2 regions of the Kribbella aluminosa genome follow, and region 2 is predicted to be linked to the other one. Evidence: riboswitches for the same ligand, from Rfam matches in the RefSeq annotation. Region 2 holds a riboswitch; the other holds the start of a gene.
What was found. Region 2 has a riboswitch for ZMP and ZTP ahead of JOF29_RS10870 (5-aminoimidazole-4-carboxamide ribonucleotide transformylase). Riboswitches for the same ligand answer to the same signal wherever they lie in the genome.

Region 1 (4,937 bases), 1.6 Mb from region 2:
CTCGAGGAGAACGCCGAGGAGTTCGTCCGCGGATTCGTGCAAAAGGGTGGGGAGTGAACCGCTCGATGACTTCTGATGCCTCCGGCCGGCTGCCGGAAGCCTTCCTGACCCCGGGTGGCTCGTCGTTCATGGACTTCCTGGCCGGGCACGCGCCCGACCTGTTGCCCGGACGGCGGTCGCTCGGGCAGGGCGACCTGTCCAGCGAAGTCCCGCACGGTACGACGATCGTCGCCGCCACCTTCCCGGGTGGTGTCGTGATGGCCGGCGACCGGCGGGCCACGATGGGCAACATCATCGCCCAGCGTGACATCGAGAAGGTGTTCCCGGCCGACGAGTACTCGGTGGTCGCCTTCGCCGGCTCGGCCGGTTTCGGGATCGAGATGGTCCGGTTGTTCCAGGTCGAGCTGGAGCACTACGAGAAGCTCGAGGGCGCCACGCTGAGCCTGGACGGCAAGGCGAACCGGCTGAGCGCGCTGATCCGCGGCAACCTGCCGATGGCGATGCAGGGCCTCACCGTGGTGCCGCTGTTCGCCGGGTACGACGTGGACCTCGAGGGCGGCCGGATCTTCTCCTACGACCCGACCGGCGGGCGGTACGAGGAGACCCACTTCTACAGCGTCGGCTCGGGCTCGCTGTTCGCCCGCGGCGCGCTGAAGAAGCTGTACCGCGCGGACCTGTCCGAGACCGACTGCGTGACGGTGACGATCCAGTCCCTGATCGACGCGGCCGACGACGACTCGGCGACCGGCGGACCGGACATGCTACGGCGGATCTTCCCGGTGGTCGGTGTGGTCACCGCGGCCGGTTACCGGCGGCTGCCCGAGGACGAGGTGGCGGCGCTCGTCGACGCCGTCTGGCACCAGCGGCACGAGCGCCCCGACGGCCCGGCCACGGCGTCCCTCACCTGACACCTGCCCTTCGACTGATTAGAGGACGACACCTTCGATGAGCGTTCCGTTCTACGTCTCGCCCGAGCAGCTGATGCGGGACCGGGCCGATTTCGCCCGGAAGGGCATCGCCAAGGGCCGCAGCGCGATCGCGCTGCAATATGCCGACGGCATCCTGTTCGTCGCGGAGAACCGCTCGCCCGCGCTGCACAAGGTGGCCGAGATCTACGACCGGATGGCCTTCGCCGCCGTCGGCCGGTACAACGAGTTCGAGAACCTGCGGATTGCCGGCGTCCGGCTGGCCGACATGCGCGGGTACTCGTACGACCGGCGTGATGTCACCGGGCGCGCGCTCGCGAACGCGTACGCGCAGACCCTCGGTGCGATCTTCTCCTCCGGCGGTGAGAAGCCGCTCGAGGTGGAGATCCTGGTCGCCGAGGTCGGCGCGAATGTGAGCGACGACCAGATCTACCGGCTCACGTACGACGGCTCGATCGCCGACGTCCAGGGGTACGCCGTGATGGGCGGCCCGGCCGACACGGTCGCGGAGTACATCGGCGAGCATTTCCAGGAGGGCATCTCGCTGGCCGGTGCGCTCCGGCTCGCGGTCGACGCCCTCGGCCACGACGGCACCGAGGTCCGGCAGCTGACCCCGGACCAGCTCGAGGTCGCGGTCCTGGACCGGACCCGGTCACAGGTGCGCAAGTTCAAGCGAATCTCCGAGCAGACGCTCGAACGCATTCTGTCGGAGTCCCACCCGGCAACCGACGACGAGGGCTCCGACGGCGGAGGCTCCGACGACGAGGGCTCCGACGGCGGAGGCTCCGACGACGAGGGCTCCGACGGCGGAGGCTCCGACGACGCGGGCTCTGGCGGCGGGAGCGGCGCGGACGGCGCGGCCACGGCCGGGGAGTCTTCGGCGAAGACCGAGGACGCCGGGTCCACCGAGACTCCGGTTGCTCCGCCTTCCGACGATGGCGACGTACCGGTCGCCCCGCCAGAAGACCCCGACGGCAACCGTCCGCTGTGACGGACCGGATCGAGGACTCAGCTGCCACCGAAAACGTGGCGGCTGAGTCGTCTGTGGGGTCGTCCGCGGGGTCGTCCGCATCGAGCGCGGCGCAGGCTGGGGGCGCGGCGTCCAGCCGCGCGTCGGGGGTGGCGTCGATCGACCCGGCGTCCGGTCGCGCGTCGGCGGCGGTGCCGGCGGATCCGGCGCCGTGGGAGTTGTTGGGGGAGGAGCTGGGGTTCGAGCGGTTCCTGTCCGTCCGGCTGCGGCGGTACCGGATGCCCGACGGGCGCGAGGTCGAGTGGGACGTGTTCGGCCGCGAGGCCGGGATCAACGCCGGCGTGACGGTGCTGCCGTTGACGCCGGAGGGGCGGATCGTGACGATCCGGATGTTCCGGGCCGGACCGGACAGCGTGGTCACGAACCTTCCCGGCGGTCTCGTCGAGCCTGGCGAGGACGTCGCCGTGGCGGGCGCGCGGGAGCTCGAGGAAGAGACCGGCTACACCTGCGAGACACTCGACGTGGTCGGCTGGCAGTGGTCCGGCGCGTCCTCGACGTTCCGCAAGTACGTCGCAATTGCCCGCGGCTGCCGCCCCGACGGCAAGCAGCAGCTGGACGAGGCCGAGGACTGCGTACCGGTCGAGCTGACCGTCGACGCCTTCCGCGCGGAGCTCCGCAACCCCGGCGCGATGACCGGCATCGACGCCGCCTACCTGGCCCTGGACCACGCCGGCCTCCTCTGACGATCGGGTTGCCCCCTCACGTGGAGGGTTGCCCCCTCACGTGGAGGGTTGCCCCCTCACGTGGAGGGTTGCCCCCTCACGTGGAGGGTTGCCCCCTCACGTGGAGGGTTGCCCCCTCACGTGGAGGGTTGCCCATTCACGTGGAGGGTTGCCCAGTGAAAATCTGAATGGGCAACCCTCCAGCTGAGTGGGTATGTGCGCGGGGCGCGCGGCGGCGGGCTGGCGAACCCTCGCCGTTCGACGAGCGGGCCGCCCTCGGCAGCAACTCGGCGGACGTGCGGTCCCTGCCTGCGCCGAGGTCCTCCGCCGCGCGCAGGGCTGCGGTTGACGGAAGGGCTTGCCGGGACGGGATCACGAAGCCTCCACTGGCCCGCCGGATACGGTCCAGCAACGCGCCGTGCCCATGGGTGGAGACAGGAAACCGTGCGAGGAGACCTGCAATGCCAGGTCCGCAGGCACCGTTCCTTGTGTCCGGTCCCGACCGCCGACCCCCGACCGCAGACCCCCGACCCCCGATCGCCGACCCCCGACCGGCTGTGGCGGAGGCCCTCGGAGTCGGGCTGTCGCGGGACCTCTGACGGGATATCCTGGAGCCGGACCGCGACTGGCGTTGAGGTGGACGAACCACCGGGGAACGGTCTGCCATCCGGCTTCGCCGCGCGCCTGGGCACCTTCGAACTCTGAGGAGTGCGCGCATGAGTGCTGAGCTGATGATCGGTACCGACCTCGCCGCCGGCATGGTGGCCACGGCGGCGGAGCGGGCGAGTGCCCTGCAGGAGAAGTACGGCGTGCAGCCGTGTCTGGCGACCGTGCTGGTGGGTGACGACCCGGCGTCGGCGACGTACGTGCGGATGAAGCAGAACCGGTCGAAGAAGGCCGGCATCGCGTCCCGGAGCGTCGTCCTGCCGGCCTCGACGACCACGGAAGAGCTGGTCGCGGAGATCACGAAGCTGTCCGAGGACCCGTCGGTACACGGGATCCTGCTGCAGCACCCGGTGCCGGCGCAGATCGACGAGCGGGCCGCGTTCGAGGCGATCGACCCGGCCAAGGACGTGGACGGCGTCACGATGCGGTCGTTCGCGGCGACGGCGTTCGACAGCCCCGGATTCCGCTCGGCCACGCCCGGTGGGATCCTGCGGTTGCTGGCGGCGTACGACGTACCGCTGGAGGGTGCGCATGCGGTGGTGATCGGCCGCAGCCCGATCCTCGGGAAGCCGGCCGGCATGTTGCTGCTGGCATCGAACGCGACCGTCACCTACGCGCACTCCCGGACCCGGGATCTCAAGGATCTGGTGCGGACCGCCGACGTGGTGATCGCCGCGGTCGGCAAGCCGAACTTCGTTCGCGGCGACTGGCTGAAGCCGGGCGCGGTGGTCGTCGACGCCGGGTACAACGAGGGCAACGTCGGCGACGTGCACTTCGCCGAGGCGGTCGAGGTCGCACGGCTGATCACGCCGGTCCCGGGCGGTGTCGGCCCGATGACGCTCGCGCTGCTGCTGGAGCAGACTGTCGACGCCGCTGAGACGGCTGTCCACTCTCTGACTGCTCTGAACTAGGGTTGGGGGAGACGAACTAGGAGGAGAGACGTGGCGGTACGCGCGATCCGGGGCGCCACCCAGCTGGACGTGGACGAGCGCGAGCACCTGCTCGAGCGGTCCGCGGAGCTGGTGAAGGCGGTCCTGGAGGCGAACGATCTGGAGAACGAGGATCTGATCAGCATCCTGTTCACCGTCACGTCGGACCTCCGATCGGAGTTTCCGGCGGTCGCCGGCCGGCAGATCGGGCTGACCGACGTACCGCTGATGTGCATGCAGGAGATCCCGGTGCCGCACGCACTGCCGCGCGTCGTCCGGCTGATGCTGCACACCGAGACGCCGCGCTCGCGGGACAAGATCCAGCACGTGTACCTGCACGGCGCGGTAGCTCTCCGCCCGGACCTGACCGGCGCCCAGTGAGTGGACTGACAGGCCCGGTCCGGATCGTGGGGACCGGGTTGATCGGGACGTCGATCGGGCTGGCGCTGGCCCGGCTGGGCGTGGTCGTGGAGCTCGTCGACGGGAACCCGGACAACGCGCTGATGGCCGAGCGGATCGGGGCCGGTTCGCGGCTGGTGCAGATCGAGCCGCAGCTCGTCGTGGTCGCCGTACCGCCGGACCACGTCGGAGCCGTCGTCGCCGAGCAGCTTGCGCAAACCAGCGCTGTGGTGACGGACGCGGCGAGCGTGAAGAGCAAGCCGCTCGCGGACGCGCGCAGCCTGGTGCAGGACGTCAGCCGGTACGTCGGAAGCCACCCGATGGC
Region 2 (4,937 bases):
ACGACGGGGTCCGGCCGGCGGTCGCGATCTCGGTCCGGAGCGCGGCGAGCAGGTCGGTGATGACCTCCTTGCAGTCGCCCACGATCGGGACGTCGGCGGCCCGGTTCTTGCCGATCTCGGCCGGGTCGATGTCGGCGTGGATGACCTTCGCGTCCGGGGCGAACGAGTCCAGCTTGCCGGTCACCCGGTCGTCGAAGCGGGCGCCGAGCGTGATCAGCAGGTCGGACCGCTGCAGGGCGCCGACCGCGGACACCGAGCCGTGCATGCCGGGCATCCCGAAGTGCAGCGCGTGGGTGTCGGGCAGCGCGCCGCGGGCCATCAGCGTGGTGACGACCGGAATGCCGAGCAGCTCGGCCAGTTCCTTCAGCTCGGCGCTGGCCTGCGCGCGGATGACACCGCCGCCGACGTACAGCACCGGCTTCTCGGCGGCGACGATCAGGCGGGCCGCCTCACGCACCTGCTTCGGGTGCGGGCGGGTCACCGGCCGGTAGCCGGGCAGCGCGAGCTCGGTCGGCCACTGGAAGTCGACGCCGGTTTTCTGCATCGCGTCCTTCGTGACGTCCACCAGCACCGGACCGGGCCGGCCGGTGGAGGCGATGTGGAACGCCTCGGCGATCGTGGTCGCGATGTCGTTCGGGTCGGTCACCAGGAAGTTGTGCTTGGTGATCGGCATCGTGATGCCGCGGATGTCCGCCTCCTGGAAGGCGTCCGTACCGATCGCGGCGCCCGCCACCTGACCGGTGATCGCCACCAGCGGCACCGAGTCCATGTAGGCGTCGGCGATCGGCGTCACCAGGTTGGTCGCGCCCGGTCCGGAGGTCGCCATGCAGACGCCGACCTTGCCGGACGCCGCGGCGTACCCCTGGGCGGCGTGACCGGCGCCCTGCTCGTGACGTACCAGGATGTGGCGGATCTGGGTCGAGTCGAGCATCGGGTCGTACGCCGGGAGGATCGCGCCACCCGGGATGCCGAAGACGGTGTCCACTCCGGCATGTTCCAGTGCGCGGATCAGAGCCTGTGCCCCGGTCAGCTGCTCACTCATGAGTGCCTTCCCTCAGTCCTGTCACGATGGTTGTACTTTTCGCGACCGATCCATCCTCGCTTGTGGCCGTCACCTTGGCGACTCCGGGTCTCGGATAGTCGTACAGGCAACAAAAAACCCCTTCCGCCGGGTTGGCTGAAAGGGGCGCGTCGACTCGGTGGTCGCGTCAGTCGGCGCGCCGCACAAGTACGAGGAGAATCGATCGCATGTAGGCATTATTCGCCGAAACCTGCCGACCTGGTCAAGTTCAGCCACCCAGCGTCTCAATTTCTGAGACGACCGTCTTACAAGCAGGGCCCTCGCACCACCTAGTCTTTCAGGGTGACTGGCGACCCGTACGGCGACGAACAACTGGTACAGCTCTACGACCTGGACAACCCGGCCGGTGAGGACCACGAGTACTACCGCGCCTTGGCCGAGCGCACTGCGAAGGTCCTGGACTTCGGCTGCGGTACCGGCCTGCTCACGCGGTCGCTCGTCGCGTCCGGGCGGGAGGTGATCGGTATCGACCCCAGCCCCACGATGCTCGGGTACGCGCGCCGGCAGCCCGGCGCCGACGCGGTCACCTGGATCGACGGCGACCACCGCGTCGTACAGCCGACGGGCGATGTGGATCTCGTCGTCAGCAGCGGCAACACGATGATGCACGTCGCGGAGCACGCGGACACGGTCGCCGCGGTGGCCGCCGCGCTGCGGCCCGGCGGCGTGTTCGCGTTCGAGTCGCGGAACCCCGCCGTACGGGCGTGGGAGCAGTGGACGAGCGAGGCGACGTACGGCGAACGTGACACCGTGGCCGGGCACCTGAAGGAGTGGCTCGAGCTGATCGAGATCGCGGACCGGCGGGTGGTGTTCGACGCGCACAACGTGTTCGAGGACGGGCACGACGCGGTCTACCGGAACGTCCTGTACTTCCGGTCGGTCGAGGAGATCACCGCCGACCTGCGCGCGGCGGGCTTCTCCGACGTGGTCGTCGACGGCGGCTGGCACGGCGAACCGCTGGCCGCGAAGTCACGGCTGCTCGTGGTGCGGGCGACGAAGTAGGGCCAGACACGCCCTAAGCTGGCCATACCGCGACTGGCGAGGGTGGATCACCACCAGGGAGCTTCCGAGCAAAGGCGTCGTCCGCCTGGGCGCCTTCGAGCAACTCGGAGGTCCCGATGCGTCTGCGGTACGGCATGAATCCTCATCAGGCGGCCACGCTCGGCAACGCGCCGTTCACGGTGCTCGCCGGTGCGCCGTCGTACATCAACATCCTGGACGCGCTGACCGGTTGGCAGCTGGTCCGGGAGGCCGCGGAGCGGTTCGGCGTACCGGCCGCAGCGTCGTACAAGCACGTCTCACCCGCGGGTGCCGCGCTCGGCCGGACGGCGGCGGAGGCGTACCTGCGGGCGCGGGACGCGGATCCGAAGTCGTCGTACGGCGACTTCGTGGCGGTGTCGCGGCCGGTGGACCTGGAGCTGGCCGCGGTACTGAAGCGGGTGGTGTCGGACGGGATCATCGCGCCCGGGTACGACGACGGCGTACTGGAGATCCTGGCGGCGAAGAAGCGCGGGACGTATCTGGTGCTCGGGATGGACCCGTCGTACGAGCCGCCGGCCGACGAGGTCCGCGAGGTGTACGGCGTACGGCTGACGCAGGAGCGGGACGCCGCGCCACTCCCCCACGATCTGCCGGACGACGCGGTGCTCGGGATGATCGTCGCGCGCTACACGCAGTCGAACACCGTTGTGCTCGTGAAGGACGGGATGACGATCGGCGTCGGCGCCGGGCAGCAGTCGCGCGTCGACTGCACGCGCCTGGCCGGCGAGAAGGCGGCGCTCTGGTCGGCTGAACCCCTCACCGGGGTGACGATGGTCTCGGACGGTGCGCTTCCGTTCGCCGACAACGTCGAAGTCGCCCACCGGTACGGCGTCACCCACATCGTCGAGCCCGGCGGCTCGATCCGCTCCGACGAGATCGCCGCCGCCTGCGCCGCGCTCGGAATCACCTGGTCGGCCACGGGGCTGCGACTCTTCAGACACTGAGCAGGTAGGTGCCCTCAGCAACAGCCTTGCGGACCTCGGCGGCCGTCTCGGCCGCGTCGAGCCCGGAGGTGTCGATCGCGTGCCGTTCGAGTTCGGCGAGGTCCGCGAAGGCCGCGTGCAGCCCGGTGAGTGCGTCGGCGTCGGTCAGCTCGACTCCGCCGCGCGCCAGCCCGCGCTCCAGCGTCGTCGCGAGATCCGGCCGCAGGACGACGTACGACATCCGCCACTGTCCCTCGGCGGCGGCAGCCCGGTACGCGGGCAGGAACCACGGTCCGATGATGCCGTCCACCACGACGTCGTACCCACCGTCGGCGAACACCGCGACCGCTGCGACGATCGCGTCCACCACCACGGCGTTCTGCCGCTGCGATTCCGGCAGGTACGGCGGGACGAAGCCGGTCCGGATCGCGCGGAAGAACTCGTCGGTCGTCACCTGCACCGTCGGCCTGGCCGCGTCGGTGGCGACCAGCCCGGCCACCGTCGTCTTGCCCGAGCCGGACGGACCGGTCAGCAGAAGTACGTTGCTCATGCCGCCAGACGGTAATCAAACACGGCGGCAAACTGCAGTCTTTTATTTCCGAACGGCCTCAGCCACCACCGCCGCAGCCTAGGCTGCGGCGGTGGATCAATTGCGGGCGTACATCGAGGGCTGGCGGGGACACGACCCCCAGGCCGTGCTGAACACTCTGACGGATGACTGCGTGGTCATCGAGTGCTACGGCCCGGTCTACCGCGGCAAGGCGCGGGTAGAGCAGTGGATGGAGGCGTGGTTCGGCGCCGGTGGGGCGGTGGACGGGTGGGAGATCACATCCGCGGCGAGGGCCGGAGTAACGCTGGTCGCTGAGTGGACGTTCAGCTGTACCTGGAAGGGCGAGCCCGCGACGTTCGACGGCTCGACCGTCGCCCGGCTGGAAGGGGATCGGATCGTGTACCTGCGTGAGTACGCCACCACCGCACCGCTGTACGACTGGACCGGCGCCTGGCGCGACTAGCTTCTTTCTGGGTCAGCCGCCGGCAACGCTGGGGAGAACGAGAAGTTCGTCGCCTTCGGTGAGTGGGGTTTCGACGCCGGCGAGGTCGCGGATGTTGTCGTCCCGCAGGTAGACGTTGACATGCCGACGTACGGCGCCCTGCTCGTCGGTGAGGCGCCGACGGAGCGGTGCGTCGAGTGCGGCGAAGGCCTCCGCCACCGTGGTGGCCTCGACCTGCACGCGTTCCGCTCCGCCCGCGAACGGGCGGAGCACCGTCGGCAGCCGGACAGCGATCATTCGAGCACCGCTGCGCGGACCGTGAGGATGTCGGGCAGGTGGCTGGCGACCTCGACCCAGCTGTCGCCGGAGTCGGCGCTCGCGTAGACGCAGCCGTCCCGGGTGCCGACGTACACACCGGCGGGGTCGGCGGTGTCGGTGGTCATCGCGTCCCGGAGCACCGGCACGTACGACACATCGGGCAGGCCGGCGGTCGGCGGCTCCCAGGTGGACCCGGCGTCGCGGGACCGGTAGACCCGGCACTTCGCCTCGGTCGGGATCCGGTTGCCGTCCGCGACCAGCGGGAACACGTACACCGTCGCCGGCTCGTGCGGGTGCACGACGATCGGGAACCCGAAGTCCGACGGCAGCCCGTCCGCGATCGACTTCCAGATCGCCCCGCCGTCGTCCGACCGGTACACGCCGTGGTGGTTCTGCGCGAACATCCGCTCCGGTACGTCGGGGTGCGCCGCCAGCTTGTGCACGCACTGCCCGAACTCCGGGTCCGGGTCCGGCATGAAGTACGCCTTGATCCCGTGGTTCGCCGGCGACCAGGACCGGCCACCGTCACGGGTCTGGTAGACACCGCCGGTCGACATCGCCACGCTGAGCTGCTGCGGATCG

Region 1: linked by a shared signal. The riboswitch ahead of JOF29_RS18420 (bifunctional 5,10-methylenetetrahydrofolate dehydrogenase/5,10-methenyltetrahydrofolate cyclohydrolase) and the one ahead of JOF29_RS10870 (5-aminoimidazole-4-carboxamide ribonucleotide transformylase) in region 2 are both predicted to bind ZMP and ZTP.

What each region holds. Positions count from the first base shown of each region.
Region 1 is NZ_JAGINT010000001.1:3,853,112-3,858,048, forward strand. It holds gene JOF29_RS18400 (ubiquitin-like protein Pup) at 1-57, shown strand, start outside; gene prcB (proteasome subunit beta) at 66-908, shown strand; gene prcA (proteasome subunit alpha) at 946-1,917, shown strand; gene JOF29_RS45385 (NUDIX hydrolase) at 1,914-2,639, shown strand; ZMP/ZTP riboswitch at 3,230-3,315, shown strand; gene JOF29_RS18420 (bifunctional 5,10-methylenetetrahydrofolate dehydrogenase/5,10-methenyltetrahydrofolate cyclohydrolase) at 3,335-4,195, shown strand; gene aroH (chorismate mutase) at 4,226-4,594, shown strand; gene JOF29_RS18430 (prephenate dehydrogenase) at 4,591-4,937, shown strand, end outside.
Region 2 is NZ_JAGINT010000001.1:2,236,123-2,241,059, reverse strand. It holds gene JOF29_RS10880 (acetolactate synthase large subunit) at 1-1,042, opposite strand, end outside; gene JOF29_RS10875 (class I SAM-dependent methyltransferase) at 1,364-2,083, shown strand; ZMP/ZTP riboswitch at 2,103-2,181, shown strand; gene JOF29_RS10870 (5-aminoimidazole-4-carboxamide ribonucleotide transformylase) at 2,200-3,066, shown strand; gene JOF29_RS10865 (phosphotransferase-like protein) at 3,056-3,595, opposite strand; gene JOF29_RS10860 (nuclear transport factor 2 family protein) at 3,687-4,058, shown strand; gene JOF29_RS10855 (MoaD/ThiS family protein) at 4,071-4,334, opposite strand; gene JOF29_RS10850 (WD40/YVTN/BNR-like repeat-containing protein) at 4,331-4,937, opposite strand, start outside.